Regions from separate parts of the Enterobacter oligotrophicus genome, predicted to be linked through region 1. Evidence: predicted binding sites of a transcription regulator. Region 1 holds the regulator's gene; each other region holds the start of a gene.
What was found. Region 1 encodes LexA, which represses DNA repair genes until DNA is damaged. Its sites were predicted from a motif close to TNCTGTATGTACATACAGNA; they were not measured.

Region 1 (10,398 bases):
AATCACCCTGGCACAACAATGGCAGGCGGGCGATAGCATCTGGTCTCGTCCGGCGATTCGTGTCTTCGCAACCTACGCGAAGTGGGATGAGAAGTGGGGTTATGACTACAGCGGTAACCCATCTAACAACGCTAACTACGGTAAAGCGTTTAAAGATGGCTTCAATGGTAGCTCCTTCGGCCGTGGCGACAACGATGAGTGGTCCTTCGGTGCTCAGATGGAAATCTGGTGGTAATCCGGTCTTAATCTGACGTAATGACCAAACTGAGGGGCGAAAGCCCCTCAATCCTTCGGGACGGCGCGCTATTGCCTGGCTACCGCTGAACCTGTGCTTTATGAGGTGATAACAATGAAAATGAACAAAACTCTCCTTGCTCTTTGCTTATCCGCAGGGTTGCTGGCATGTGCGCCTGCAGTGACGCTCGCCAATGTGAATTTCGTTCCACAAAACACAACATCTGCCCCAGCCATTCCGACAGCGGCATTGCAACAGCTTGTCTGGACCCCTGTCGATCAGTCTAAAACCCAGACCACCCAGCTCTCAACGGGCGGTCAGTCACTGAATGTTCCGGGGATTACCGGTCCGGTTGCTGCGTATAGCGTACCCGCCAATATCGGTGAGCTGGCCATTACCTTGACCAGTGAGGTCAACAAGCAGACCAGCGTCTTTGCGCCAAACGTGCTGATTCTCGATCAGAACATGACGCCATCTGCCTTTTTCCCAAGTGAATACTTTACGTATCAGGAGCCTGGCGTGATGAGCGCCGATCGTCTGGAAGGCGTGATGCGCCTGACGCCTGCGCTGGGCCAACAAAAACTCTACGTGCTGGTCTTTACCACTGAGCAAGATCTCCAGAAGACCACCACGCTGCTCGATCCGGCCAAAGCCTATGCAAAAGGCACCGGTAATGCCGTTCCGGATATTCCAGACCCGATCGCTCGTCACGTCACCGACGGAACGTTAAAGCTGAAGGTGAAAACGAACAGCGGTTCCAGTGTGCTGGTTGGCCCATTGTTTGGCTCCTCCAGTACCGGCCCTGTCACGGTAGGCAACACCGCTTCCCCAGTCTATGCCGCCCCAGCTGCAACCGCTGCCGCCGCAACACCAGCCCCAGCACCGGCGAAGCCATCCGAGCCGGTACTGAACGATACCGAAACCTATTTCAACAACGCGATTAAGCAGGCCGTTAAGAGTGGTGATGTCGATAAAGCACTGAAACTGCTTGATGAAGCCGAGCGTTTAGGTTCAACCACTGCCCGTTCCACCTTTATCAGCAGTGTAAAAGGCAAGGGGTGATCGTCTCCCCACAGTGCTGATTTGTTAGTCGTTTAGTGCGCCTGAGTGGGCGCACTTTTTTTGGTTCTGACTGTGCTGTTGCGCCATTGTTGCGATAGTGATCGCTAAATAACGTTTGGCCGCCCTCAATCTGCTTTTCTGCGATACAATGCCATTACGTTATGTATCGGAGAATCTGGCATGTCACACCCTGCGCTAACGCAACTGCGTGCGCTGCGCTATTTCGACCAAATACCTGCGCTTGACCCGGAGCAACTGGACTGGTTGCTGCTGGAAGATTCCATGACGAAACGTTTTGAGCAACAGGGCAAAACCGTCACGGTGACGATGATTCAGGAAGGGTTTGTCTCTGCTGATGACGTTACCCATGAACTGCCGCTGTTGCCGCAAGAAGATCGCTACTGGCTGCGTGAAATTTTACTGTGTGCCGACGGTGAGCCGTGGCTTGCCGGGCGGACGGTTGTACCTGAGTCCACCCTTTCCGGGCCGGAGCTGGCGCTGCAACGCCTCGGGAAAACACCGCTGGGGCGGTATCTGTTCACCTCGTCTGAACTCACCCGAGATTTTATTGAAATTGGTCGCGATGCCGATCTGTGGGGGCGTCGTTCCCGTCTTCGCCTGAGTGGCAAGCCGTTAATACTGACGGAGCTTTTTTTACCGGCGTCGCCGTTGTACTAAGAGGAAGAGAAAATGGAGTGGAGTCTGACGCAGAATAAGCTGCTGGCCTATCACCGCTTAATGCGTACTGATAAACCCATTGGCGCATTGCTGCTGCTGTGGCCGACCTTATGGGCGCTGTGGGTTGCAACGCCTGGCCTGCCGCCGCTGTGGATACTGGCGGTATTTGTGGCGGGCGTCTGGCTGATGCGTGCAGCGGGCTGCGTGGTGAACGACTATGCGGATCGGAAATTTGACGGGCACGTCAAACGTACCGCCAGCCGTCCTCTGCCGAGTGGGCAGGTCACTGAGAAAGAGGCCCGGACGCTGTTTGTGGTGCTGGTGCTGCTTTCGTTCCTGCTGGTGTTAACGCTCAACACCATGACCATCCTGCTCTCCGTTGCTGCGCTGGCGCTCGCCTGGGTCTACCCGTTTATGAAGCGCTATACCCATCTTCCGCAGGTGGTGCTGGGTGCGGCGTTCGGCTGGTCGATTCCGATGGCGTTTGCTGCCGTTAGCGAATCTGTACCGCTCAGTTGCTGGCTAATGTTCCTGGCGAATATTCTCTGGGCTGTCGCTTACGATACACAGTATGCGATGGTCGATCGTGACGATGACCTGAAAATTGGCATCAAATCGACCGCCATTCTGTTTGGCCGTCATGACAAACTGATCATCGGTATCCTGCAGGTGGCGGTGCTGGTGCTGATGGTGGTGATTGGTCGTCTGAACGGGCTGAACTGGGCGTTTTACTGGTCGGTGCTGGTGGCGGGGCTGCTGTTTGCGTACCAGCAAAAGCTGATCGCGAAGCGCGAACGTGAAGCGTGCTTTAAAGCGTTTCTGAATAATAACTACGTCGGGCTGGTGCTGTTTCTGGGGCTGGCGATGAGTTACTTCTCATAAAAAAGCCGGGTGGCAGCTTCGCCTTACCCGGCCTACGATTTAGCAGAACATGTAGGCCGGGTTAGCGTTAGCGCCACCCGGCTTTTAACGTCACTCGCCCTGCGTCGCACTCTCGATCGTTAAACGCACATCCGACGTAATCAGGTCTGCCAGCATCTGGTAAACCTTCAGCGTCTCTTCCGGCTCGGCATCGCCCGTATCACTGATAAACCCTTCATCACGCAGCGTCAGCACCAGAGAACTGAATACCGCTTTATCGAAGAATTCCGGTGCGTTAATGCCGTGCAGAACGGACAGGCGCTGTGCCAGCGTCCGGCTCTCTTTTTCCAGCGTTCCGCGGTTGATGGACGGGTTCGCGCTCAGCAACCAGAAGGTGATCGCATAACGCTGCAGCGTTTCGCGCGCACCGGCCGCCAGCAGTTGCAGGGTACGAGAGCGCGATGGATTGATGTTCAGCTCATCGTTGTTGATGGTGATAAGCCCCTGACGGCGCATCTCTTCCATCATTTTATTAAGCTCTACCGCCAGCTCATCTTTACTCCAGCGCAGGAACAACTCCGCTTTCAGCATCGGATAGATGGCCTCAATGTGGCGCAGCAGCTCCTGACGCGAAATACGACGATGCTGGGTAATGATGGCCGCCATTAAAGATGGCAGCATCAACATATGCGTAATGTTGTTGCGATAGTAGGTCATCAGCACCGCCTGCTCGCGCGGCAGAATGATGATGTCACCAATCGTATCTTTCTCGACCTCAAACTTGTTCATCTGCAGCGCGTGATCGATAAGCTCGCTGGCAGTCGCAGACGGCACGGTAGAGTCGATGGAATACGGCACGTTACGCATGATGTCCAGGTAGCAATCAAGCTGCTCGGTCAGTTGCTCACGCGTCAGTGAACGCTGGCGTGAGGCCAGCAGCGCGGTACAGCACAGGTTCATGGCGTTTGCCGCACCTGCGTTGTTAATACGCACCATCAGCTCAGCAGCAATGCCATTAACCGTTGGCGTCAGCCAGGCCGGGCGTACTGCTTCGATAGGATCGATAGACTCGCGCCACTCCGGGACATGATTGTTCAGGTACGTCATCAGCGGCATTGGCTCGCCAAAGTTCACGTAGCCCTCGCCGAGGTTGCGCAGCTTGCTCAGGCCGCGCAGCATTTGCGGCAGGCTCTCTTTTTCTTTGGTCGCACCGCGCAGCTCTTTGGCGTAGGTACCTACTTCCATCACGTGCTCATAGCCGATGTAAATGGGCACCAGCGTGATCGGACGGGTTCCACCGCGCAGCATCGCCTGGATGGTCATCGACAGCGTGCCGGTCTTCGGATCGAGCAGACGACCGGTACGGGAGCGGCCGCCCTCCACGAAATATTCAACGGAATAACCGCGGCTAAACAGCTCGCCGAGATATTCACGGAAAACGGTGGAGTAGAGCTTGTTGCCCTTAAAGGTACGACGAATAAAGAATGCACCCAGCCGACGGAAGATCGGGCCTGCCGGCCAGAAATTCAGGTTGATACCGGCAGCGATGTGCGGCGGCACCAGCCCCTGGTGATACAACACGTAGGAGAGCAGCAGATAGTCCATGTGACTGCGGTGGCAAGGTACATAGACAATCTCGTGGCCGTCGTGCGCCAGCTGACGCACGCGCTCGGCGTTGTGGACGTTAATGCCCTGATAGAGGCGGTTCCACGTAAAGCCCAGGATACGATCGGAGAGACGAATCATCTCGTAGGAGAAGTTCGCGGCGATCTCTTCCATCAGCGCGATGGCATTCTGCTGTGCTTTCTCGTGCGAAATTTTCTTGCTGCGCGCTTCGTCTTCTACCGCGCGGGCAATCGCTTTGGAGGCCAGCAGCTTATTGAACAGATCCTGACGTGCCGGGAGGCGTGGGCCTACAGCAGCCAGACGCTGGCGGGCAAAGTGCATACGCGCCACGCGCGCCAGTTTCTGCGCGATGATCTTGTCGGTGCCGTGCTCGTCCGCCATGCGGCGCAGCGAGACGGAAGGGGAGAAACGCACGAAGCTGTCGCGCCCCAGCCAGGAGACAGCGAAAAACTTCTGGATGCCGTTAAGCATGCGCAGCGGTGGATTCTCTTCGCCTTTTTCGCGACCCGGACGGCGACCGAACATCACGGAGACCGGCACCATCTGCACATCCAGATCGGGATTGCTGCGGTGCAGATCGAGGTAGTCGTGGAACAGCTTGATGGACTCTTCTTTCGGCGTGTAATAGGTAAACACGCGCGGCCCGCCGTGAATAAACACGTAGCGTGGCAGCAGAGTACCGTCAACTTCCAGCGGTTCAAGCGGATCAGGTAAATCATGCGCCAGACACTGGGCGCGAAGCGTCAGCAAGTCAGCCTTCGAGTTATAAGGCAAAACGTACATAATAGGGCGTGATGTATCGAGCCCTAATTCCAGCGCGGGTTCTGCTGGGATAGACTTACTTTTTACCAGGACGCTTAATGGTAAATTAAGTAATTTGTAGTAAATTCGTGGCCAGCCGGACATAAACGATGTAAAGCCTCTGGTTAATAATGCAATTGCGGCGCAAGGATAACAGAAAGCGCGCAAAATTTCTGTTGTTACCCGTCATACTTCAGGCGGCAGCAAAACGTGCTGTCGCTATAGTTACTGACGCTATTTCCAATAAAAGGTTCTTTTAATGGCCAATAATACCACCGGGTTAACCCGAATCATCAAAGCTGCCGGCTATTCATGGAAAGGTTTCCGTGCCGCGTGGGTCAATGAAGCCGCTTTTCGCCAGGAAGGGGTCGCCGCTATCGTCGCGGTTGTTATCGCCTGTTTCCTTGATGTTGATGCTATAACCCGCGTTCTTCTCATTGGCTCTGTGCTTCTGGTGATGATAGTGGAAATTCTCAATAGCGCTATTGAGGCTGTTGTTGACCGTATTGGTTCTGATTTCCATGAGCTTTCTGGCCGCGCGAAAGACATGGGATCTGCTGCTGTGCTGCTGGCGATTATCACGGCGGCTATTACTTGGGTCACGCTGCTTTGGTCACATTTCCGATGAGCCTCGAGAAATAATTAAGTCCCTGGTTTTTTGTGCAGTTTTTGGTTCCAAAATCGCCTTTGACTGTATATACTCACAGCATAACTGTATATACACCCAGGGGGCGGAATGAAAGCGTTAACGACCAGGCAGCAAGAGGTGTTTGATCTCATTCGGGATCATATCGGCCAGACGGGTATGCCACCCACGCGTGCGGAAATCGCGCAGCGTCTGGGCTTCCGTTCTCCAAACGCTGCCGAAGAACACCTTAAAGCGCTGGCGCGTAAAGGCGTGATTGAGATTGTCTCTGGCGCGTCGCGCGGCATTCGTCTGCTGGTGGAAGAAGAGACGGGCATCCCACTGGTGGGCCGTGTTGCTGCGGGTGAACCTTTGCTGGCACAGCAGCATATCGAAGGCCACTATCAGGTTGATCCTGGTATGTTCAAGCCGAGCGCCGATTTCCTGCTGCGCGTCAGTGGGATGTCGATGAAAGATATCGGTATTCTTGATGGCGATCTGCTGGCGGTTCACAAAACCCAGGATGTGCGCAACGGCCAGGTTGTGGTTGCGCGTATTGATGACGAAGTCACGGTTAAGCGCCTGAAAAAACAGGGTAATACCGTGCAGTTGCTGCCGGAAAACAACGAGTTTTCCCCGATTGTGGTGGATCTCCGCGAGCAGAGTTTCTCCATTGAAGGTCTTGCTGTTGGCGTTATCCGCAACGGTGAGTGGCTGTAATCTCTTCCTGACAGGCTGCGGCACCTCCGCAGCCTGATTCATTTTTCTGTCCCGGTATTTTTTCATGTCACTGCTGACGGCTTCAGATAAAGCATTGTGGCGTCTTGCGCTGCCGATGATTTTTTCCAATATCACCGTTCCTCTGCTGGGGCTGGTGGATACGGCGGTGATTGGGCATCTGGACTCCCCGGTATACCTCGGCGGCGTGGCGATTGGCGCGACGGCGACCAGCTTCCTCTTCATGCTCCTGCTCTTTTTGCGTATGAGTACCACGGGCCTGACGGCACAGGCGTATGGTGCGAAAGATCCGTTACGGCTGGCGCGTGCACTGGTTCAGCCGCTCATTCTGGCGCTCGGCGCTGGCGCATTGATCGTTTTGTTGCGAACCCCGCTGATTGATCTGGCGCTCCATATTGTGGGTGGCAGCGAGGCGGTGCTTGAACAGGCGCGGCGCTTCCTGGAAATTCGCTGGCTTAGCGCGCCCGCTTCACTGGCGAACCTGGTTTTGCTCGGCTGGTTGCTGGGGGTTCAGTATGCCCGCGCGCCGGTCATCCTGCTGGTGGTGGGAAACCTTCTGAACATCGTACTCGACCTGTGGCTGGTGATGGGTCTGCATATGAACGTGCGGGGAGCCGCGCTGGCGACGGCGATAGCCGAATACGGCACCTTGCTCATCGGGCTGTGGATGGTCTGGCGCGTGCTGGCCATGCGTGGTATCTCCCTCGCCATGCTGAAAACCGCGTGGCGTGGCAACATTCGCAAGCTGCTGGCGCTCAACCGCGACATCATGCTTCGCTCGCTCCTGCTACAACTCTGTTTTGGTGCGTTGACCGTTTTTGGAGCACGTCTTGGGCCAGAAATTGTCGCGGTGAATGCCGTGCTGATGACATTGTTAACCTTTACCGCTTACGCGCTGGATGGTTTTGCCTATGCCGTTGAGGCGCACTCCGGGCAGGCCTATGGCGCTCGTGAAAGCGGCCAACTTCGCGAAGTCTGGCGCGCGGCCTGCCGTCAGGCGGGCATGGTCGCACTGGCATTTGCCCTGCTGTATGCCTGCTTTGGCGGGCATATTGTTGCCTTACTCACCACGTTACCGACGCTGCGAGAACTGGCGGGCCACTACATCATCTGGCAGGTGATCTTACCGGTTGTCGGTGTCTGGTGTTATTTGCTGGATGGCATGTTCATTGGTGCGACGCGGGGAACAGAGATGCGCAACAGCATGGCGGTTGCCGCGGCAGGTTTTGGGCTGACGCTGCTCACGGTTCCGTATCTGGGCAACCATGGTTTATGGCTGGCGCTCGCGGTCTTTCTCTCACTGCGGGGACTTTCGCTGGCAGTTATCTGGCACCGCCACTGGCAAAATAACACCTGGCTTCCCTCCCGCCACGATATATCGTAACGGTTAAAGATTCCGAATATAAAAACAACAGCCGAATCCTTAACTACAATAATAATCACGTCCAGCAGAAAAGAACGTAGCGGACGATACTCATAGACGCTTAACACGAGGACACGATTATGAATAAAGACGAAATCGGCGGCAACTGGAAGCAATTCAAAGGTAAAGCGAAAGAACAGTGGGGTAAGCTGACGGATGACGACATGACCGTTATCGAAGGTAAGCGCGATCAGCTTGTCGGGAAAATTCAGGAACGCTACGGTTACGAAAAAGATCAGGCGGAAAACGAAGTCAAAGACTGGGAAACCCGTAACGACTACCGCTGGTAACCGGCGAACTACCCGCAACGACTCCCTGAGGGCGGCCATAAGCCGCCTTTTCTTTTGCTGTTAGCGCGGTTTTTTCTTCACGATAATAGAGTGATCGTGCTGACATGCGTCCTGATGACTGCAGGATTCCACTTCCACGCATGCAGAGCACAACCCGTGCGCTTCAATCACGTTATGACGCAGGGCAAAGCCCATTCTGGCGGCCAGTGAGTGCATAATATCTTCAACGCCCTCCGCACCTTCTTCCTTCACCACGCCACAGCGATCGCAGATGAACATGGCCGAAGTATGGGTTGGCTGATCGAACAGATGGCACAGCACATAGCTGTTGGTGGATTCCACCTTATGCACAAAACCCTGCTCCAGCAGGAAGTCCAGCGCGCGGTAAACGGTCGGCGGCTTGGCCTGCGGTTCGCTTTCGCGCAGAAGGTCGAGCAAATCGTAGGCGCTAATCGCCCCTTGCTGAAGGCTCATCAGACGCAACACTTCAAGGCGCTGCGGGGTCAGGCGCACATTGCGTTGCGCACACAGCTTTTCAGCTTGCGCTAACAGCTCGTTTGTGGACTTATCCATTTAGCACCTCGGATGTAATAGGGCGGCAAACCCTTACTTTATCATGTTCTGCTAAAAACACCGAGATCCGCCAGGCTGTGCTATACCTGTCGCATTGCAATTCGGGAAATAAGACCATGAAAAGACCTGACTGTATTCGGCACTGGCGCGATGTGGAAGGCGCGGATGATTCAACCTATCCCGACAGTGATGAGCTTTTTTCCATTGGTGCTCCGCTGGCCCGCAAGCTGGGCCTGGGTCGCATTGGCATTCATCATGAACGCCTTCCGCCGGGGCGACGCACCTCTTATCCTCATGCAGAAAGTGACGAAGAGGAGTTTGTCTACGTGCTGGAAGGGTATCCCGAGGCCTGGATTAACGGCTATTTATGGAAGCTGGAACCCGGCGACAGCGTGGGTTTCCCCGCCGGGACGGGTGTGTGCCACACCTTTATCAATAACACCGATGAAGAGGTGCGTTTACTGGTTGTCGGGGAGGCTAATAAAAAGCACAACCGCATTTACTACCCGCTGAACCCGGTATATGCCGCGACGCGTGAGGATCGCTGGGTTGACCATCCCCCGCAGTTTTTTGGCCCGCACGATGGAAAACCTGGGCGAAAATAATTTCCTCTTCTATAAATATTGAGGGCCGTCACAAATTACAACAGGCCATATAAGGAATTTAACTTAAGGAAATAGCGGGTCTTTTTGTACTTATTCACAGCAATAGTTCGCGCCTGTTTGAGTGATAACAGACAGGGGTTATTTCATAACAGACTATAAGACGAGCATACTGTGAAAAAACATTTTAAATTTTCGGTGGTTAGCATCGCTGTCTCCTTATTTATGGCAAATCAGGCGGGGGCAGCCAATACCTGGACAGAGTCACGCAGTGACGCGATGGGGGGGACGGGCGTGGCGGCAGGCAGCTATGGCAGCGGGGCGTTAATCAACCCGGCCTTGCTGGCTAAAGCGAAGCCTGACGATGATGTGACGGTAATTCTGCCTTCTGTTGGCGCGCAGATCACGGATAAAGACAATCTTCAGGACGAGATCGATAATATCAACGATAAAATCAATCACTATCAGGATGTGATTGATAACCTTACGCCCGCTGAAATCATTACTAACCCGTTAGGTTCAATTAACCAGTTCCAGGGCGCGGCGAAAGATCTTGCTGATGAGCTGGATTATCTCAAAGGCAAAACCGCACGCGCCACGGCAGGTGCAGGCATTGCCGTGAGTATTCCTAACGATGTGCTTTCTGTCGCTTTTATGGCAAAAGGTTATGCCCACGGACGCGTCAGCTCCTCTATCGACCAGCAGGATATTGATTATCTGCGCGGCATTCAAAATAGCGATGCGGTGGCGGCTGGTGTCGCGCTGGATGCCGCAGTTAACGGCACCGATCAAATTACCAAAAACCTCAACTCAACGGCGTCTGGCCGGGCGGCGATTGTCTCCGACTACGGTATTGCGGTTGCCCGTCAGTTCGATCTCGGTGG
Region 2 (10,398 bases), 1.3 Mb from region 1:
TGACGTTATAAGAAATTAGACAACTGCATGTTACACGTGACCAAAAATAAAGGCGACCTGTGGCCGCCTTTATTTACGTTTGTTACTGACTTGTAAAGATTATTTGGCTTGTTCAGCCAGCCCATCCAGGTAGCGTTCAGCATCCAGAGCGGCCATACAGCCAGTGCCTGCGGAGGTGATTGCCTGACGATAAATATGGTCCATCACGTCGCCTGCGGCGAACACGCCAGGAATGCTGGTCTGGGTCGCATTGCCGTGGATACCGGACTGCACTTTGATGTAGCCGTTTTCCAGCTCCAGTTGACCGTCGAAGATTGCCGTGTTCGGGCTGTGGCCGATCGCCACAAACAGGCCCGCCACTTCCAGCGTTTCCACGTTGTCGGTGTTCTGCGTATCGCGAATACGCAGACCCGCCACGCCCATCTGATCGCCAGTCACTTCTTCCAGTGTACGGTTGGTGTGCAGCACGATGTTGCCGCTCGCCACTTTATCCATCAGACGTTTGATCAGGATCTTCTCGGCACGGAAGGTGTCACGGCGGTGGATCAGGTGCACTTCAGAGGCGATGTTCGCCAGGTAGAGCGCTTCTTCCACTGCGGTATTGCCGCCGCCGATGACCGCGACTTTCTGATTGCGGTAGAAGAAACCGTCGCAGGTTGCACAGGCAGACACGCCGCGGCCTTTGAATGCCTCTTCTGACGGCAGGCCGAGGTAACGGGCTGATGCGCCAGTGGCAATGATCAATGCGTCACAAGTGTATTCACCGTTGTCGCCTGTCAGACGGAACGGACGGTTCTGCAGATCGACCTTGTTAATGTGGTCGAACAGAATTTCAGTTTCGAATTTGGTTGCATGCTCGTGCATACGTTCCATCAGCAGCGGCCCGGTCAGGTCGTTCGGGTCGCCTGGCCAGTTTTCCACTTCAGTGGTGGTGGTCAGCTGACCGCCTTTTTCCATACCGGTGATTAATACCGGTTGCAGGTTAGCGCGTGCAGCATAGACCGCCGCGGTATATCCCGCAGGTCCAGAACCAAGGATTAGCAGCTTACTGTGTTTGGCCGTGCCCATGAGATCCCCATTGTTGTTGGCAGACATTTGGCTGGATTGTAGGGAATTTGTTGCCGTAAAAAAAGAGCACAGCAATTTTGATATCAATATGTGCAATAGACGCCGACGATGAATGGAGCGCTATAACATAACGATTTCTACTGAAAACCGGTCGTTTATAAGGCAATAAAATGATGATTAATACGCGACCGTAATGAATATCCGGCATGTTGTACTAAAAATCGATGTTTTGCTTTGACAATCCCCTGCGCTTTTGCGAAAACATTCAAGGAAGAAAAAAAACCGCGTTAACCGTGTGCCGCATAGGCATGCACGTAAATGCCATTTTTACCGGGTCAGTGAAATCTACGCATGGCGTGGACAGACGCCATACGTGATGTCGGTGACTGCCTTCGGGCAACGGTCTTCTTACCAACAGAACCCGAATCCGCATCGCGTCTAACACATAACCAGGCGATGTGATGAATAACGGGTACAGGCTCTGAACAGTGATGTGCACAGGGTCCAGGCAGGAGTAGGGAAGGAATACAGAGAGACAATAATAATGGTAGATAGCAAGAAGCGCCCTGGCAAAGATCTCGACCGTATCGATCGTAACATTCTTAATGAATTGCAAAAGGATGGGCGTATTTCCAACGTCGAGCTTTCAAAACGTGTGGGACTTTCCCCGACGCCGTGCCTTGAGCGTGTGCGCCGACTGGAAAGACAGGGTTTTATTCAGGGCTATACGGCTCTGCTGAACCCGCATTATCTGGATGCCTCACTTCTGGTATTTGTTGAGATTACTCTGAATCGTGGTGCGCCGGATGTGTTTGAGCAATTTAACGCTGCTGTACAGAAACTTGAAGAAATTCAAGAGTGTCATCTGGTTTCCGGTGATTTCGACTACCTGTTGAAAACCCGTGTGCCAGACATGTCCGCCTACCGTAAGCTGCTGGGTGAAACCCTGCTGCGTCTGCCAGGCGTGAACGACACCCGTACTTATGTGGTGATGGAAGAGGTCAAACAGAGCAATCGTCTGGTTATTAAGACGCGCTAACACGGAACAGGTGCAAAATCAGCGTAGTTTGATTACACTCCTGTTAATCCATACAGCAACAGTGCCGGGGAACCCCGGCGCTGTTGTCCGTTTTAGCAAACAGGCAGGACATGCCTGATACCTGGAGAGCCTTTCTTGAGCCAGGAATATACCGAAGACAAAGAAGTCACATTATCGAAACTAAGCAGCGGACGTCGCCTCCTTGAGGCGTTGCTGATCGTTATTGCCCTTTTTGCCGTCTGGCTGATGGTCGCCTTACTCAGTTTCAATCCCTCAGATCCCAGTTGGTCACAAACCGCATGGCATGAGCCTATCCATAATTTAGGCGGCATTCCTGGTGCCTGGCTTGCGGATACCCTCTTTTTCATTTTCGGTGTGATGGCCTATACCATTCCCGTCATTATTATTGGCGGATGCTGGTTTGCCTGGCGTCATCGACAGAACGATGACTACATCGATTACTTTGCCGTTTCATTGCGCCTGATAGGCGCGCTGGCATTGATCCTCACCTCCTGTGGGCTGGCGGCTATCAATGCTGATGATATCTGGTATTTCGCCTCCGGCGGCGTGATCGGCAGCCTGCTGAGTACCGCGCTGCAACCGATGCTCCACAGCAGCGGCGGCACCCTTACGTTGCTTTGCATCTGGGCGGCCGGGTTGACGCTGTTCACCGGCTGGTCGTGGGTGAGCATCGCTGAGAAGATCGGCAGCTTTATCCTCAATATTCTCACCTTTGCCAGTAACCGTACCCGCCGCGACGATACATGGGTCGATGAAGACGAGTATGAAGATGAGTACGAAGAGGATGATGACGCGCCTGTTGAGCGTCGCGAATCTCGTCGCGCCCGCATTCTGCGCGGTGCGCTGGCGCGTCGTAAACGCGTCGCTGAAAAATTCGCCAATCCGTTAGGTCGTAAAACCGATGCGGCACTTTTCTCCGGCAAACGCATGGATGACGAAGAGCACATTGAGTACCGCACCTCGGGGGCTGCCCTTGATCCTGACGATGTTCTTTTCTCTGGCAGCCGTGCGATGCCTGGCGATTACGACGAATACGATCCGTTGTTAAATGGCCATTCGGTTACTGAACCTGTGGCGGCTGCCGCAGCGGCCACTATGGCCACGCAGGCTTATGCTGCCCCTGTGGAAGCCGTCATGCCTTCCGCGCAGGTTCCTGCACCCGAATCTGCCATTCAACAACCACAGATTGACTGGCAGACTGCACCAGGTGTCCATACGCCGGAGCCGACGATTGCGCCTGAGCCAGAAAGCTATGTGCCCGTTCAGCAGGAGCAGTGGCAGCAGCCTTATCAGCCGGAGCCGCAGGAATATCCGCAGTATGAGGAGCCTGTTGCTCAGCCGTATCAGGAGCATGCGCCTGAGCCGGTTGAACCTGTGCAACCGTATGTCGCGCCACAGCCTGAACCCGAAGTGGTGGAAGAGGCGAAACCGTCGCGTCCGCCAATGTACTATTTTGAAGAGGTTGAAGAGCGTCGCGCCCGTGAGCGCGAACAGCTGGCGGCCTGGTATCAGCCAGTGCCTGAACCGCTTCAGGAGCCTGTCACCAGGGCTCCGACCGTTTCCGTTCCGCCAGTCGACCCAACACCTGCGGTTGCTCCTGTGGCTGAAAGCGTGAAGCAAGCCACTGCAACAGCTGCGGCTGCTGCGCCGGTGTTTAGCCTGGCAGCCGGTGGCGCGCCACGCCCACAGGTGAAAGAGGGGATTGGCCCGCAGCTGCCGCGCCCTAACCGCGTTCGCGTTCCGACGCGCCGTGAGCTGGCCTCTTATGGCATTAAATTGCCCTCCCAGCGTATGGCTGAAGAGAAAGCGCGTGAGCCTGAGTACGAAGATGACACTGATGAACTGCAGCAGGATGAACTGGCGCGCCAGTTCGCCGCGCAACAGCAACAGCGGTATGGTGAAGAATACCAGCATGATGTGCAGCACCATCAAGCCCACCAGGATGACGATGAGGCGGCCGAGGCGGAATTAGCGCGTCAGTTTGCTGCAACCCAGCAGCAACGCTATTCCGGTGAACAACCTGCCGGTGCGAACCCGTTCTCACTGTCCGATTTTGAATTCTCGCCAATGAAAGATCTGGTGGATGATGGCCCGAGCGAGCCGTTGTTCACCCCGAGCGTGATGCCTGAAGCCGAACCGGTGCGCCAGCAACCTGCGCCACAGCCGTATGCTCAGCCACAACAACCGGCTCCGCAGGCATATGCACAGCCACAACAGCCACCGCAGTTCCAGCAGCCTCAGGCACAGCCGCAGGAAAGCCTGATTCACCCGCTGCTGATGCGTAACGGTGACAGCCGTCCGCTGCAACGTCCAAGCACGCCGCTGCCGTCGCTGGATCTGTTAACGCCTCCGCCGGCAGAAGTGGAGCCTGTTGATACGTTTGCGCTTGAGCAGATGGCCCGACTGGTGGAAGCCCGTCTGGCAGACTTCCGTATCAAAGCGGATGTGGTGAACTATTCTCCTGGTCCGGTGATTACCCGTTTCGAGCTCAATCTGGCACCGGGTGTAAAAGCAGCTCGTATTTCTAATTTGTCACGTGACCTGGCGCGTTCGCTGTCGACCGTTGCGGTGCGTGTGGTGGAAGTGATCCCAGGCAAGCCGTATGTAGGCCTGGAGCTGCCGAACAAGAAACGCCAGACCGTCTACCTCCGTGAAGTGCTGGATAATACCAAGTTCCGTGATAACCCATCCCCGTTGACCGTGGTATTGGGTAAAGATATCGCAGGCGATCCGGTGGTGGCCGATCTCGCGAAAATGCCTCACCTGCTTGTCGCGGGTACGACCGGTTCCGGTAAGTCCGTCGGTGTGAACGCCATGATCCTGAGCATGCTCTATAAAGCGCAGCCGGAAGATGTGCGTTTCATCATGATCGACCCGAAAATGCTGGAACTTTCAGTATATGAAGGCATTCCGCATCTGTTGACGGAAGTTGTGACCGACATGAAGGACGCTGCTAACGCCCTGCGCTGGAGCGTCAATGAGATGGAGCGTCGCTATAAGCTGATGTCGGCGCTGGGTGTGCGTAACCTTGCCGGGTATAACGAGAAAATCGCTGAGGCGGCGCGTATGGGGCGTCCAATTCCGGACCCATACTGGAAGCCGGGCGACAGCATGGATGCCCAGCATCCGGTGCTGGAAAAACTGCCTTACATCGTTGTGCTGGTGGATGAGTTCGCCGACCTGATGATGACCGTCGGTAAGAAAGTGGAAGAGCTGATTGCTCGTCTGGCGCAGAAAGCACGTGCGGCGGGTATTCACCTTGTGCTGGCGACGCAGCGTCCGTCTGTGGATGTCATCACCGGTCTGATTAAAGCAAACATCCCGACCCGTATCGCGTTTACCGTATCGAGCAAAATTGACTCACGTACTATCCTTGACCAGGGCGGCGCGGAGTCGCTGCTGGGAATGGGTGATATGCTCTATTCCGGCCCGAACTCTACCTCTCCGGTACGTGTTCACGGCGCGTTTGTTCGCGATCAGGAAGTTCACGCGGTCGTACAGGACTGGAAAGCACGTGGTCGTCCGCAATACGTTGATGGCATCACCTCCGACAGCGAAAGCGAAGGCGGCGGCGGTGGCTTCGACGGCGGCGAAGAGCTGGACCCGTTATTCGACCAGGCGGTTAACTTCGTGACTGAAAAACGTAAAGCGTCCATCTCCGGCGTGCAGCGTCAGTTCCGTATCGGCTACAACCGTGCAGCGCGTATCATCGAACAGATGGAAGCGCAGGGCATTGTGAGCGAGCAGGGACATAACGGTAACCGTGAGGTGCTGGCACCACCGCCGTTTGATTGACCGCGTTCTGATTGCAAAGAAGGGTAAATCAGCCAAAATTAAGCATTTTCTTCTATCACCTGCCTGCGGGCAGGTCCAGAATGGAAGACGGAACCCCCACATCGGGAAGACGTATTTTAAGGAATGACAATGAAAAAATTCGCCATCGCCTGTGCATTTCTCACCAGTTTTGTTGCCAGCAGCGTCTGGGCTGATGCAGCCAGCGACCTTAAAAGCCGACTGGATAAAGTGAGCAGCTTCCACGCCAGCTTCACGCAGAAAGTGACTGATGGCAGCGGTAACGCGGTGCAGGAAGGTCAGGGGGATTTGTGGGTGAAACGCCCAAATCTGTTTAACTGGCACATGACCCAGCCGGATGAAAGCATCCTGGTGTCTGACGGTAAAACCCTGTGGTTCTTCAACCCGTTTGTTGAACAGGCGACCGCGACCTGGCTGAAAGATGCGACCAGCAACACGCCGTTTATGCTGATCGCCCGTAACCAGTCCAGCGACTGGCAGCAGTACAACATCAAGCAGAACGGGGATGAGTTTGTCCTGACGCCAAAAGGCAGCAACGGCAACCTGAAGCAGTTCACCATCAATGTGAGCAGCAACGGTACAATTAATCAGTTCGGTGCGGTTGAGCAGGACGATCAGCGCAGCAGCTATCAGCTTAAATCGCAGCAAAACGGCGCTGTTGATGCATCGAAATTCACCTTTACCCCGCCGCAGGGCGTAACGGTGGATGACCAACGTAAGTAAGAGGCGTGAGTGAGCAACCTGTCGCTCGATTTTTCAGATAATGCGTTTCAACCTCTGGCCGCGCGTATGCGGCCAGAAAATTTAGCGCAGTACATCGGCCAGCAGCACCTGCTGGCTGCGGGGAAACCTTTGCCGCGCGCCATTGAGGCCGGGCATCTTCACTCGATGATCCTCTGGGGGCCACCTGGGACCGGCAAAACGACCCTCGCTGAAGTGATCGCCCGCTATGCCAACGCGGACGTTGAGCGCATCTCGGCGGTGACGTCGGGTGTGAAGGAGATCCGCGAGGCGATAGAGCGCGCGCGTCAGAACCGCAATGCCGGACGTCGAACTATCCTCTTTGTGGACGAAGTCCACCGCTTCAATAAGAGCCAGCAGGATGCTTTCCTGCCCCACATTGAAGACGGCACGATTTTTTTCATCGGTGCCACCACTGAAAACCCGTCTTTCGAACTCAACTCAGCGCTGCTTTCCCGTGCGCGCGTTTACCTGCTTAAATCGCTAACCACGGAAGATATCGAAAAGGTTCTGACGCAGGCGATGGACGACAAAGCACGCGGCTATGGCGGGCAGGATATCGTTTTGCCGGATGAGACGCGCCGGGCGATTGCAGAACTGGTTAACGGCGATGCGCGCCGGGCGCTGAATACGCTGGAAATGATGGCCGATATGGCTGAAGTGGATGATTCCGGCAAGCGCGTGCTGAAACCTGAACTGCTCACCGAAATTGCCGGTGAACGCAGCGCGCGTTTCGATAACAAAGGCGATCGTTTTTACGATTTGATCTCTGCGCTGCATAAATCTGTGCGCGGCAGCGCGCCGGATGCGGCGCTCTACTGGTACGCGCGTATTATTACCGCAGGCGGCGATCCGTTATATGTAGCGCGTCGCTGTCTGGCGATTGCGTCTGAAGATGTGGGTAATGCTGACCCGCGCGCCATGCAGGTCGCGATCTCCGCCTGGGACTGTTTCACCCGTGTTGGGCCAGCAGAAGGCGAGCGCGCCATTGCGCAGGCGATTGTCTATCTGGCCTGTGCGCCGAAAAGTAATGCGGTGTATACCGCCTTCAAAGCGGCGATGTCAGATGCGCGTGAACGCCCGGACTATGATGTGCCGGTTCATCTGCGCAATGCGCCGACCAAACTGATGAAAGAGATGGGCTACGGGCAGGAGTATCGCTACGCCCACGATGAGCCGAATGCCTACGCTGCCGGTGAAGAGTATTTCCCGCAAGAAATGGCACAAACACGCTATTATCACCCTACAAACAGAGGTCTTGAAGGCAAGATTGGCGAAAAGCTCGCCTGGCTCGCCGGACAGGATCAAAATAGCCCTATAAAACGCTACCGTTAGCGCGATCGTTGCGGTAATGTTGGCAATGTATCTCTGTGGCCGCAGGCTGTGGCCACTTTTCCCTATTTTAATTCGATAAGCACAGGATAAGCATGCTCGATCCCAATCTGCTGCGTAATGAGCCAGACGCAGTCGCTGAAAAACTGGCACGCCGGGGCTTTAAGCTGGATGTAGATAAGCTGCGCGCTCTTGAAGAGCGTCGTAAAGTTCTGCAGGTACAAACTGAAAATCTGCAGGCAGAGCGTAACTCTCGATCGAAATCCATCGGCCAGGCGAAAGCGCGCGGGGAAGACATTGAGCCATTACGCCTGGAAGTCAACAAACTGGGTGAAGAGCTGGACCAGGCGAAAGCTGAGCTGGACGTTCTTCAGGCCGAAATTCGTGATATCGCTCTGGCGATCCCGAACATTCCTGACGACAGCGTCCCGGTCGGTAAAGATGAAAACGATAACGTTGAAGTGAAACGCTGGGGCACGCCTCGCGAGTTCGACTTCGAGGTGCGCGATCACGTGACGCTGGGTGAAATGCACGCGGGGCTGGATTTTGCGGCTGCGGTTAAGCTGACCGGTTCTCGCTTCGTGGTAATGAAGGGCCAGATTGCCCATCTGCACCGTGCGCTGGCGCAGTTCATGCTGGATCTGCACACTGAGCAGCACGGTTACAGTGAAACCTACGTGCCGTATCTGGTGAACCACGATACGCTGTACGGTACTGGGCAGTTGCCAAAATTTGCTGGCGATCTGTTCCATACCCGTCCGCTGGACGAAGAAGCAGACAGCAGCAACTACGCGCTGATCCCAACCGCGGAAGTGCCGCTGACTAACCTCGTGCGTGATGAGATCATCGACGAAGACGATCTGCCAATCAAACTGACCGCACATTCTCCGTGCTTCCGTTCTGAAGCGGGGTCTTACGGCCGTGATACCCGTGGTCTGATCCGTATGCACCAGTTCGACAAAGTGGAGATGGTACAGATTGTGCGTCCTGAAGAGTCTATGGATGCGCTTGAAGAAATGACCGGCCACGCGGAAAAAGTGCTGGAGCTGCTGGGTCTGCCGTACCGCCGTATGGCGCTGTGCACCGGTGATATGGGCTTTGGAGCCTGCAAAACCTTCGACCTCGAAGTCTGGGTTCCTGCGCAGAACACCTACCGTGAAATCTCCTCCTGCTCAAACGTCTGGGATTTCCAGGCGCGCCGTATGCAGGCACGTTGCCGCAGCAAATCTGACAAGAAAACCCGTCTGGTGCATACCCTGAACGGTTCTGGTCTGGCTGTGGGTCGTACGCTGGTTGCCGTGCTGGAAAACTACCAGCAGGCAGACGGACGTATTGAGATCCCGGAAGTGCTGCGTCCGTATATGAAAGGCCTGCAGTACATCGGTTAATGTGTACCCTGAATCAAAAAAGCGCCTGTTGGCGCTTTTTTTACGCCCCTGATTTGATACTAAGCAATAACCCCTCCCTCTAAAGTAGTAATACTCATCTGAATAAATCAGCATAAAAAGCTGATAACGCAGAAATTCGATATATATAAAACTATATAGCGGTTAATCACCGCCTCTCTTTTCTTTGTGAGCAACCAAAGTGAGTCTCTATGAAAATCAAAGCGCCTGAAACGTTAATGGCTGCCGAGGTCACTCGCCGTGGGTTGATGAAAACCACGGCAATTGGTGGTCTGGCTGTTGCCAGTAGCGCCTTCACGCTCCCTTTTTCTCGTCTGGCATCGGCAGCGGATGCGCTGTCCCCGGCCACGGCCCCTGAAAAAGTCGTGTGGAGTGCCTGTACCGTAAACTGTGGCAGTCGTTGTCCGCTGCGTATGCATGTGGTGGATGGTGAAATCAAATACGTCGAAACGGATAACACCGGGGACGATAACTACGAAGGGTTACATCAGGTTCGCGCCTGCCTGCGTGGTCGCTCCATGCGTCGTCGAGTCTATAACCCGGACCGCCTGAAATACCCAATGAAACGCGTTGGTAAACGCGGCGAAGGGAAGTTCGAACGCATTAGCTGGGACGAAGCCTACGATATGATCGCCACCAGTATGCAGCGCCTGATCAAAGAGTACGGCAACGAATCCATCTACCTGAACTACGGCACCGGGACGCTCGGCGGCACGCTGACCCGCTCCTGGCCACCGGGAAAAACGCTGGTGGCGCGTCTGATGAACTGTTGTGGCGGTTATCTCAATCACTACGGTGACTACTCTTCTGCACAGATTGCTGCCGGTCTGAATTACACCTACGGCGGCTGGGCAGACGGTAACAGTCCGTCCGATATCGAAAACAGTAAACTGGTGGTGCTGTTCGGTAACAACCCAGGTGAAACGCGTATGAGCGGCGGCGGGGTAACGTACTATCTCGAACAGGCGCGAGCCAAAT
Region 3 (10,398 bases), 530 kb from region 1:
ACATAGTCGAGCGAGCGGAGACCTGGAAGCTGTTGATAATCCTTCCGGCCCAGCAGACGAATGTGATTACGCACGGAGGCAATATGCTCCTGCAACGCCGACTCACGGGTGTAATCGTCTTCGGCATTAAAATAGCGCTCGTAGGCCACCAGCGTCATTTTGGCATCAATCACCACGTCTTTACCCTGCGGCAGACGCACAATCACATCCGGCTGCATCCGCGAACGGGCATCGTTTTCGATGCTGACCTGCGTTTCATATTCGTACCCTTCACGCAGACCAGAGGCTTCCAGCACGCGCGTCAGGACGACTTCACCCCAGTTTCCCTGGGTTTTGTTGTCTCCTTTCAGTGCACGGGTCAGGTTGACCGCCTCCTGTGCCATCTGCGCGTTCAACTGCTGGAGATTGCGAATTTCATGTGCCAGGGTGTGGCGCTCACGCGCCTCCTGACCAAAGCTGTCCTGCACCTGACGACGAAAACCGTCCAGCTGTTCGCGCAGCGGTGTCAGCAGGCTGTTAAGACTCTGACGGTTTTGCTCGTCGACGCGGCGGTTGCTGTGCTCAAAAATGCGATTGGCGAGGTTCTCAAACTGCTCGCTGAGGCGCTGCTCGCTGTTGATCATCTGGCGGATTTTGTCTTCCGCATGCAACTGGGTGGATTCGAGACGGGTGGTCACTTCGCGCAGATCGGCCTCCAGCGAGGTGTTGATGTCACGCAGGTTGCGCAGTTCATTGTTAAGCAGTTCGCACTCATCACGCCAGTGATCGCTCAGAGCAAGCTGCTGTTTTGCCGCACTTAACCCGGCAACTATCTCCTCGCGCTCTGCCAGTTGATCGGCCTTCTGCTGCGCATGCTGATAACCTGAAATCAGCCACCCTATCGCCACGCCCACCAGCGCAATCACCGCATAAATCAGGATTGAGAGATCCACAATGCCCCCTGCATCAACGTATTACCGCACAAAATAGAATTGTGCTGTATAAACGTCCAGTTTGAAAGGGTTTTCCTGCGAGGCGCTACGCAAAAAATAAAGGCCGAACGCGCCGGCCTTTTATCTTGAAAGGGAGGACTAGATAAGACGGCGAGCCGCTTCCACCACGATTTTCACCGCATGACTTTCGGTCTGCTTCATGGTTTCAGCGTTCGGGATCTCCTGCTGGGTACGGTTGACGATAACGCCCGCCACCATACCGGCACGCAGACCCTGGCTTGCGCACATGGTCAGCAGGGTTGCAGATTCCATTTCGTAGTTCATTACGCCCATGGACTGCCACTCTTCCATAGAGCCTTTGAAGCGGCTCACCACGCGGCCAGAGAAGGTATCGTAGCGCTCCTGGCCAGGGTAGAAGGTATCAGAGGATGCAGTGACGCCCACGTGGGTGGTTGCGCCCACAGATTTCGCGGCTTCAACCAGCGCAGTGGTACATTCGAAATCCGCCACTGCCGGGAATTCCATTGGTGCAAAGTGCAGGCTGGCACCGTCCAGACGCACGGACGCGGTCGTCACCAGCACGTCGCCCACATTAATGTGCGGCTGAATCGCACCGGTAGTACCGATTCGCAGGAAAGTACGAATGCCCAATTGTGCCAGTTCTTCCACGGCGATAGAGGTAGACGGGCCGCCGATACCGGTAGAGCACACGATCACCGCTTTGCCATCCAGCTCTGCACGCCAGGTGGTGAATTCACGATGGGCAGCCAGCTTGACCGGCTTATCCATCAGCGCGGCGATCTTTTCCACACGCTCCGGATCGCCAGGGACGATAGCCAGCGTAGCCCCTTGTAAATCGTTTTTAGTGAGGCCGAGATGAAAAACATCAGACTTGGACATAGGTGACTCCTCTGTGGGTCGGTTAGTCAGAAGAAGTAAAACGGTACTTTACAGAAGCAAAGGGCTTAATTTCGTGATGAAACTCACCATGAATGAAAATGATTGCAGTTAATTTCCACAAAATAGTGATTTACATCACATTAACAAGTTATATCGTGGGATGCTGCACAAAAGATAGACTGTATAAGGCACTGTGGGTTGTTAACCTGGTGACTATATTTACCTTTGCGCTAACTCATTGGTACGGAGAATGCCATGACTGAAAAAACCGGTTTTGCACCTGCTGCGGCTCCGCATGCTTCCACCATCGTCTCAACGCCTGAAGAAGCCATTACTGCAGGTGAGACGTCTATTCCCTCGCAGGGGGAGAATATGCCTGCTTACCACGCGCGGCCAAAATCGGCAGGCGGTCCGCTGCCGATCGTGATTGTGGTTCAGGAGATTTTTGGCGTTCACGAACATATTCGCGACCTCTGCCGTCGTCTGGCGCTGGAAGGTTACCTGGCCGTTGCGCCTGAGCTTTATTTCCGTCAGGGCGATCCGAACGATTACAGCGATATCCCGACGCTGTTCAGCAACCTGGTCAGCAAAGTGCCGGACGCACAGGTGCTGGCCGACCTGGACCACGTTGCCAGCTGGGCGGCACGCAACGGCGGCGACCCGCACCGTCTTATGGTCACGGGCTTCTGCTGGGGTGGACGCATAAGCTGGCTGTATGCTGCGCACAATCCGCAGCTCAAAGCCGCCGTCGCCTGGTACGGCAAGCTGGTGGGGGAAAAGACGTTGAACTCACCGAAGCAACCTGTTGATATCGCGACGGATTTGAATGCTCCGGTGCTGGGACTTTATGGCGGCCAGGACACTGGCATCCCGCTTGATACGGTCGAGACGATGCGCCAGGCGCTGCGCGCGGCAAACGCGAAGGCGGAGATCGTGGTGTACCCGGATGCCGGACACGCGTTTAATGCCGACTATCGTCCGAGCTACCACGCAGAATCTGCCAAAGATGGCTGGCAGCGGATGCTGGCGTGGTTCAGCCAGTACGGTGGCAAGAAAGCGTAAAAATAAAAGCCCGGTGGCGGCTACGCCTTACCGGGCCTGCATTTCATCAAGCCTGACGCAGATTCTGCGCCGCCTTCACCATATTCGCCAGCGCCGCGCGCGTCTCCGGCCAGCCACGGGTTTTCAGGCCACAGTCCGGGTTCACCCACAGGCGTTCCGCCGGAATGCGCTGGGCGGCTTTTTTCAGCAGCGCCTCAATCCATTCGACGCTCGGGACATTCGGGGAGTGAATGTCATACACGCCCGGCCCGATTTCGTTCGGGTAGTCGAACTCTTCGAACGACTCCAGTAGCTCCATGTCCGAACGTGAGGTTTCGATGGTGATCACATCCGCATCCAGCGCGGCAATGGAATCCATGATGTCGTTAAATTCGCAGTAGCACATGTGGGTGTGGATCTGCGTGTCGTCCTTTGCGACCGCCGCGTTGATACGGAACGCTTCCACGCCCCACTTCAGGTACGCATCCCAGTCGCTGCGGCGCAGCGGAAGCCCTTCGCGCAGTGCCGGTTCGTCAATCTGGATGATGCCAATGCCTGCTGCTTCCAGATCCGCCACTTCATCACGCAGCGCCAGCGCAATCTGTTTGGCGATGGTTTCACGGGTCACGTCTTCACGCGGGAACGACCAGCAGAGAATCGTCACCGGGCCGGTCAGCATGCCTTTTACCGGCTTGTCGGTCAGAGACTGGGCATACTTCGCCCACTCCACGGTGATCGCTTCCGGGCGGCTGACGTCGCCAATCACTACCGGCGGTTTTACGCAGCGGGAGCCGTAGCTCTGCACCCAACCGTTCTGGGTAAAGACGAAGCCGTCCAGATGTTCGCCAAAGTATTCCACCATGTCGTTACGCTCGGCTTCACCGTGCACCAGCACGTCCAGACCTAAGCGCTCCTGCTCGATAATCGCCTGCTTGATATGTTCGGCAATGCCGGTGCGGTAGTTGGCTGCATCCAGATTGCCTTTTTTGAAGTCCAGACGCAGGCCGCGGATCTCGGTCGTTTGCGGGAAGGAGCCGATGGTGGTGGTCGGCCACGCTGGCAGGTTGAAGCGGGCGCGCTGGGCTTCAGCGCGTACCTCATAGGGGCTTTGACGCTGGCTGTCCTGGGCGGTGATGGCCGCCAGACGTTTTTCGACCGCAGGATTGTGTACGCGAGCCGAGTGACGACGCGCCTGGATCGGTGCGCTCCATCCGGTAATCGCCGCCGTGTCGCCGCTGTTCAGCGCGTCGCGCAGCAGCGCCAGCTCTTCACATTTTTGCAGAGCGAAGGCGAACCAGCTTTTCACTTCCGCATCCAGACGGGTTTCAACGCTCAGATCGATCGGGCTGTGCAGCAAGGAGCAGGACGAGGCCACCCAGAGTTCACGTTTGCCGACGATGTCTTTAATCTGCGCGTATTTCTCTGTCAGATCGGCGCGCCAGACGTTACGGCCGTTGACCAGCCCCGCTGAGAGCAGCCACTCCTCCGGCAGTCGCTTATGCAGTTCAGCGACATTGTCTTTGCCGTGAACCAGATCAACGTGCAGCCCCTGAACCGGCAGCGTGGTGATGGTGCTGAGGTTCGGTGTTACGCCTTCGAAATAGGTGGTCAGCAGCAGCTTCACCTGACCGGTGAGCGCGTCATACGCCGGTTTGAAGGCATCAAGCCACGCCTGCGGCAGCTCCAGTACCAGCGCAGGCTCATCGATTTGCACCCACTGAATGCCACGTTTGCCCAGCTCGATCAGCACCTGTTTGTAGACCGGCAGAATATCGTTCAGCAGGCTGAGACGGTCAAACTGCTCGCCTTTCACTTTACCCAGCCACAGATAGGTTACTGGCCCGAGCAGCACGGGTTTCACCTGGTGGCCCAGCGCCAGCGCTTCGTCCACTTCATCCAGCAGCTGGGTCCAGGTCAGTTTGAACTCCTGACCTTTCACGAACTCCGGCACCATATAGTGATAGTTGGTGTTAAACCACTTGGTCATTTCCGCTGCTGCCGCTGGCTCACCCGTTGGCGCACGGCCACGGCCAATGCGGAACAGGGTATCGATATCCACCGATCCATCTTTGTTCTGATGACGAGCCGGCACGTTGCCAAGCAGCAGGCTGGTGGTCAGAACATGGTCGTACCAGGCGAAATCGCCCACTGGCAGCAGGTCAATGCCCGCCTGTTTTTGCTGATCCCAGTGACGGGCGCGCAGCTCGCGTCCCACCGCCAGCAGTTCTTCACGGGTGGCGTTACCCGCCCAGTAGCTTTCTTGCGCTTTTTTCAGCTCACGACGCAAGCCAACGCGAGGGAAACCGAGGGTGTGATTGCGAATTGTCATGGTATGCCCCTTGAGAAATTTGTTATTTAGACGTCCAGATGTTTACACATCTATAATTGGCAGGTACTGTATATTCCTCAAGCGCAAAATGTTCATGGCGAAGTGAAGGACTTTCATGATCGAGATAAAACACCTGAAAACGCTCCAGGCGTTGCGGAACTGCGGTTCGCTCGCAGCGGCTGCGGCCACGCTGCACCAGACCCAGTCTGCCCTTTCTCACCAGTTCAGCGATCTGGAACAACGCCTCGGCTTTCGTCTTTTTGTCCGTAAAAGTCAGCCTCTGCGGTTTACGCCTCAGGGTGAGATCCTGCTGCAGCTGGCGAACCAGGTGTTGCCGCAGATTGCCAGCGCCCTGCAGTCCTGCAACGAGCCGCAGCAAACTAAACTGCGTATCGCTATTGAGTGCCACAGCTGTATCCAGTGGTTAACTCCCGCGCTTGAAAACTTCCGCCAGAGATGGCCGCAGGTGGAAATGGACTTTAAATCCGGCGTGACGTTCGACCCACAGCCGTCGCTCCAGCAGGGCGAGCTGGATCTGGTGATGACGTCTGACATTCTGCCGCGCAGCGGTCTGCACTACTCGCCGATGTTTGATTTTGAAGTGCGCCTGGTGCTGGCTCCGGATCATCCGCTGGCCGCTAAAACGCGCATTACGCCGGAAGATCTGGCGACAGAAACGCTGCTGATTTACCCGGTACAACGCAGTCGCCTGGATATCTGGCGTCATTTCCTGCAGCCCGCAGGCATCAGCCCACAGCTGAAAAGCGTGGATAACACCCTGCTGTTGATTCAGATGGTTGCCGCCAGAATGGGCATCGCGGCGCTGCCGCACTGGGTGGTGGAGAGTTTTGAACGCCAGGGCCTGGTGGTCACCAAAACCCTGGGAGAAGGACTGTGGAGCCGGCTGTACGCCGCCGTGCGCGATGGCGAGCAGCGTCAGCCGATCACAGAAGCGTTTATTCGCTCAGCGCGGAACCACGCCTGCGATCACCTTCCGTTTGTGCGGAGCGCGGAGCGACCCAACGGCGATGCACCCACAGCGAAGCCAGGATCACCGCTCCCCCAATAAGGAAGCTCGGCCAGTGCGGCTGTTCCTGCCAGATGGCGAGGTTCACCAGTAGCCCGGCAGGCACATGTACGTTATTCATGATCCCCAGCGTACCGGCGTCTACCTGGGTAGCGCCGTAGTTCCACATGAAGTACCCCAGCCCGGAAGCCACCACGCCCAGCCAGACCAGAATGCCCCACTGCACGGAAGTGGTCGGCAGTTTTTGCGGGTTGCCAAGCATAAACCACGCCACCACCGCGACGATCGCCGCGCCCATGTAGAACCAGGCAAACGCGTTATGCTGCGGCATCGGGCGGGTCTCCATCAGACGTTTGTAGCCCACCATCCCGATAGCGAAGCTAATATTGGCGAGCTGGACGAACATCAGCCCGGTCCAGAAGTGATCGCTCACTTTGTCGTAGCGAATAATCGCCGCACCAATCACCGCCAGCGCAGCGCTCAGCAGATACCCCCAGCGCAAACGACGCTTGCTGAGCACATCGTAAATCAGCGTGATATAGAGCGGCGTGAGCACGGTAAAGAGCAGGAATTCCGAGACGGAGAGGTAGACGTAAGCCCGGAAGCTGAACAGATACATGATGCCGAGCTGCATCGCACCCACCAGCATGTACAGCAGAATCGTTTGCAGCGATTGTCCGCGGGTACGCAGGAACGGCAGGAATACCAGCGCCGCCAGCCCTACGCGCATCAGCACCGAGAAGTAGCTGTCGACCGAACCGGCAAGGTATTCGCCAATCAGGCTAAAGGAGAAGGCCCACAGGATAGTGGTGATAATGAGTAGCGCCACAATGCTTGTCTCTCAGGAAGAAGGACAGGCATTGTAGCGAACTCTTTAGTTGACAACTGAACAATAAACAAGCAAATGAAGATTATTCAAGGAACAGTTTGCGCAGATATTTAGGTACCGCGTTGTCAGCATTAGTGCCGATCACTTCCAGCTCCGGGTGCAAATCTTTCAGACGCTGATGCGCATTCGCCATGATGCAGCCTTTGCCCGCCATGGAGAGCATCTCGGCGTCGTTCATGCCGTCGCCAAAGGCGATGCAGTCTTTCAGCTCGAAGCCCAGACGCTTCGCCACCGCTTCCAGCGCGTGGCCTTTGGAAACGCCGCCCGCCATCACTTCCAGACAGGTCAGCGTGGAGAAACTCACGTTAACACGGTCGCCCCAGCGAGCGTTGATCGCTTGTTCCAGCGGCAGAAGTTCTTCGTGGCTTTCGCAGGTAAAGAACACTTTACTGATCCCTTCCGGCTCCAGCAGGCCCGGTTCGTACAGGGAATAGTTAAATACGGCTTCTTTGAAGAAACGCATTTCGTCCGGACGGTGGCGGTTCATAAACCAGTCGTCGTCGCGGTAAACGTTGGTGACGATATCCGGATTGTTATGCACCACACCGAACAGGTCGGCGGCGATGTCGCGATCCAGGTTGTGGGTAAAGATCAGGTTGCCATCCGTGTCGTGTACACGCGCACCGTTGGAGGTGATCATGTACGATTTGATCTCCAGATTATCGCGGATCTGCCCCACGTCCACGTGGTGGCGGCCGGTGGCAAACACAAAGTTTACGCCACGGGCTGTCAGAAGTTTTAAGGTTTCTTTCGCGTAAGGCGACAGGGTGTGGTCGGGGGAAAGCAGCGTGCCATCTAAGTCAGATGCAACAACCTGGTACATAGGGATTTCAACCTCTGGTGGTAAAACAATAATCAGTTATGCCTGTCGAAAAATTCAACAATGGCGTTGAGCGCGACTGAGCGCATAGCGTCCTTTTCGAAAAGGATCTCATGGTACGCGCCGTTTATGACCAGCGGTTTACCCCCTTCACAAGGGTGTCCGGCAGCGGCGCGGAGTTCACAAAAGCGGTCATGCATGCGGTTATCGACCACACGTTCATCTTCTGCCTGAATCAGGAGCGTCGGCGTGTCGTCATCACCAACACCTGCCAGCACATGCTCGCCAGCAAGAATGCCCTCCCGCACCCAGTGCCAGGTGGGGCCGCCGACGCGCAGGCGCGGTTCATCAGCATAAAAACGCAGATTACGGCGGTAACGCTGCCGACTGTGGGTTAACACGTTGATAGCAAACGGCAGCGCGCGCCAGCGTCCTGTGCCAATGGCATACCCTTCCCGAATGCGCTGATGGCCCTCAGCCCAGTCGAGAATATGACGCACCATCCAGTCAGGTAAGCGGATCACGATGCCGAACATCGGCGCGGTAAGCGCAATGGCATCACACTGGTGCTCGTGGCGCTGCAAAAACAGCGTCGAAATCGCGCCGCCCATGGAGTGCGCAAGAATGTACCGCTTACGCCACGGGCCCGGCTCAACTTCCTGCTGCCAGAAAGCAGCCAGATCGTCGACATAATCGCTAAAATTATCCACGTGGCCACGATGGGTGTCCGACAGCAAGCGACCAGAAAGCCCCTGACCGCGATGGTCGATAATCAACACATCGAAGCCCAGATGGAACAGGTCATAGGCCAGTTCGGCATATTTCACGTAGCTTTCGATACGCCCAGGGCAGACCACGATCACCCGATCGTTTTTCTCATCACGGAAACGAACAAAGCGTACCGGAATATCACCTACGCCCGTAAACGCATCTTCCTCACGCTGCCGCCAGAAGTCGGTCAGCGGCCCCATAGAGAAAGCAGCAAATGCGTTTTCTCGTGTTTCCCAGTCCTTTTTCTGCTGAAACATTGGGTTTCCACCCCCCGTAATCCAGGGAATATAGTTTTTTTCGTAACCGGTCACAAAATGACGTAACAATAGCGTATTGTGGCATAAAAACAGACGATTCGGGAGTTTCAAATGACCTTCGAGTGGTGGTTCGCTTACCTGCTGACATCCATCATCCTTAGCCTTTCACCAGGCTCTGGCGCAATCAACACCATGACCACGTCCATTAACCACGGCTATCGCGGCGCGGTAGCGTCCATCGCCGGTTTACAGACCGGGCTGGGCATTCACATCGTGCTGGTGGGGATTGGTCTGGGTACGTTATTCTCCCGCTCGGTGCTGGCCTTTGAAGTGCTGAAATGGGCTGGTGCGGCATACCTGATTTGGCTCGGCATTCAGCAGTGGCGCGCAGCAGGCTCGATTGATCTTAACACGCTCGCCCATGCACAAACGCGCGGTCGCCTGTTTAAACGCGCGGTGTTTGTGAACCTGACCAACCCGAAAAGCATTGTGTTCCTCGCCGCGCTGTTCCCGCAGTTTATCGTTCCGCATCAGCCGCAGGTGATGCAGTACGTGGTGCTGGGCGCAACCACCATCATTGTCGATATCATCGTGATGATTGGCTACGCGACGCTGGCGCAGCGGATTGCGGCGTGGATTAAAGGGCCTAAGCAGATGAAGGCCCTGAATAAAGTCTTTGGTTCGCTGTTTATGCTGGTTGGCGCGCTGCTTGCGTCAGCGCGTCATGCTTAGCGAGAGATGATGAGATGAATACCAAAGCCGGCAAACAGCGCGCCGGCAAAGCCGTCGATCCACTTCGCGATGCGCTGGTAGCCACGGCGCATCGCCGGTAAGGCGAACAGGCTGGCGACGATGGTAAACCAGGCGAACGTCTCAACGACGATCAGCAGGAAGATGCCCCAACGCGCGCCCGCGCCCACGCTGTCACCCACAAACAGCGAGAACACAGAGCCAAAATAGATAATTGCCTTCGGGTTTGCCAGGTTTGTCAGCAGCCCTTTAACGAAGCTACGGCCGCCCGTTGCCAGCTCAACCTTTGGCTCTTCCGGCTTTTTCTCTTCTTTTTTCAATGCCCCGCGCAGCATCTGGTAGCCCATCCAGCACAGGTACAGCCCGCCGCCGACCATAATGATGTTATGCAGCCACGCCATCTTTGCCAGAATCAGGTTCAGACCGAGCAGCGCGACTGCCGCCCACACCATGACGCCCATGGTGATGCCGAGCACACCCATCATCGCCTCTTTGCGGGAGCGGCTGACAGCCGTTTGTGATACGAAGAAAAAGTCAGGGCCAGGGCTCATCAGCGCAACGATGTGCACTAACGCCACGGTGAGAAATAGCATTAACATAATTAGCTCGCGGGGAAATAATTCAGTGAGTCACCATCCTGGCACTTTTTTGCCCGGCTGACTACTCCTCGTCATCACCATCG

Region 2: a site for LexA is predicted at 2,146-2,165, ahead of EoCCA6_RS19635 (DNA translocase FtsK 4TM domain-containing protein). Genes of this name have one in related genera too.
Region 3: a site for LexA is predicted at 5,267-5,286, ahead of metR (HTH-type transcriptional regulator MetR). Genes of this name have one in related genera too.

What each region holds. Positions count from the first base shown of each region.
Region 1 is NZ_AP019007.1:2,776,794-2,787,191, forward strand. It holds gene EoCCA6_RS13270 (maltoporin) at 1-235, shown strand, start outside; gene malM (maltose operon protein MalM) at 350-1,297, shown strand; gene ubiC (chorismate lyase) at 1,478-1,975, shown strand; gene ubiA (4-hydroxybenzoate octaprenyltransferase) at 1,988-2,857, shown strand; gene plsB (glycerol-3-phosphate 1-O-acyltransferase PlsB) at 2,948-5,368, opposite strand; gene EoCCA6_RS13295 (diacylglycerol kinase) at 5,523-5,891, shown strand; gene lexA (transcriptional repressor LexA) at 6,000-6,608, shown strand; gene dinF (MATE family efflux transporter DinF) at 6,673-8,010, shown strand; gene EoCCA6_RS13315 (CsbD family protein) at 8,130-8,339, shown strand; gene zur (zinc uptake transcriptional repressor Zur) at 8,400-8,912, opposite strand; gene EoCCA6_RS13325 (cupin domain-containing protein) at 9,029-9,517, shown strand; gene EoCCA6_RS13330 (conjugal transfer protein TraF) at 9,740-10,398, shown strand, end outside.
Region 2 is NZ_AP019007.1:4,100,209-4,110,606, forward strand. It holds gene trxB (thioredoxin-disulfide reductase) at 100-1,068, opposite strand; gene lrp (leucine-responsive transcriptional regulator Lrp) at 1,613-2,107, shown strand; gene EoCCA6_RS19635 (DNA translocase FtsK 4TM domain-containing protein) at 2,243-5,923, shown strand; gene lolA (outer membrane lipoprotein periplasmic chaperone LolA) at 6,053-6,664, shown strand; gene rarA (replication-associated recombination protein RarA) at 6,674-8,017, shown strand; gene serS (serine--tRNA ligase) at 8,110-9,402, shown strand; gene dmsA (dimethylsulfoxide reductase subunit A) at 9,612-10,398, shown strand, end outside.
Region 3 is NZ_AP019007.1:2,244,611-2,255,008, forward strand. It holds gene rmuC (DNA recombination protein RmuC) at 1-932, opposite strand, end outside; gene udp (uridine phosphorylase) at 1,071-1,832, opposite strand; gene EoCCA6_RS10825 (dienelactone hydrolase family protein) at 2,088-2,894, shown strand; gene metE (5-methyltetrahydropteroyltriglutamate--homocysteine S-methyltransferase) at 2,941-5,202, opposite strand; gene metR (HTH-type transcriptional regulator MetR) at 5,318-6,271, shown strand; gene EoCCA6_RS10840 (carboxylate/amino acid/amine transporter) at 6,159-7,058, opposite strand; gene yigL (sugar/pyridoxal phosphate phosphatase YigL) at 7,141-7,941, opposite strand; gene pldB (lysophospholipase L2) at 7,974-8,966, opposite strand; gene rhtB (homoserine/homoserine lactone efflux protein) at 9,078-9,698, shown strand; gene rhtC (threonine export protein RhtC) at 9,695-10,315, opposite strand; gene recQ (ATP-dependent DNA helicase RecQ) at 10,377-10,398, opposite strand, start outside.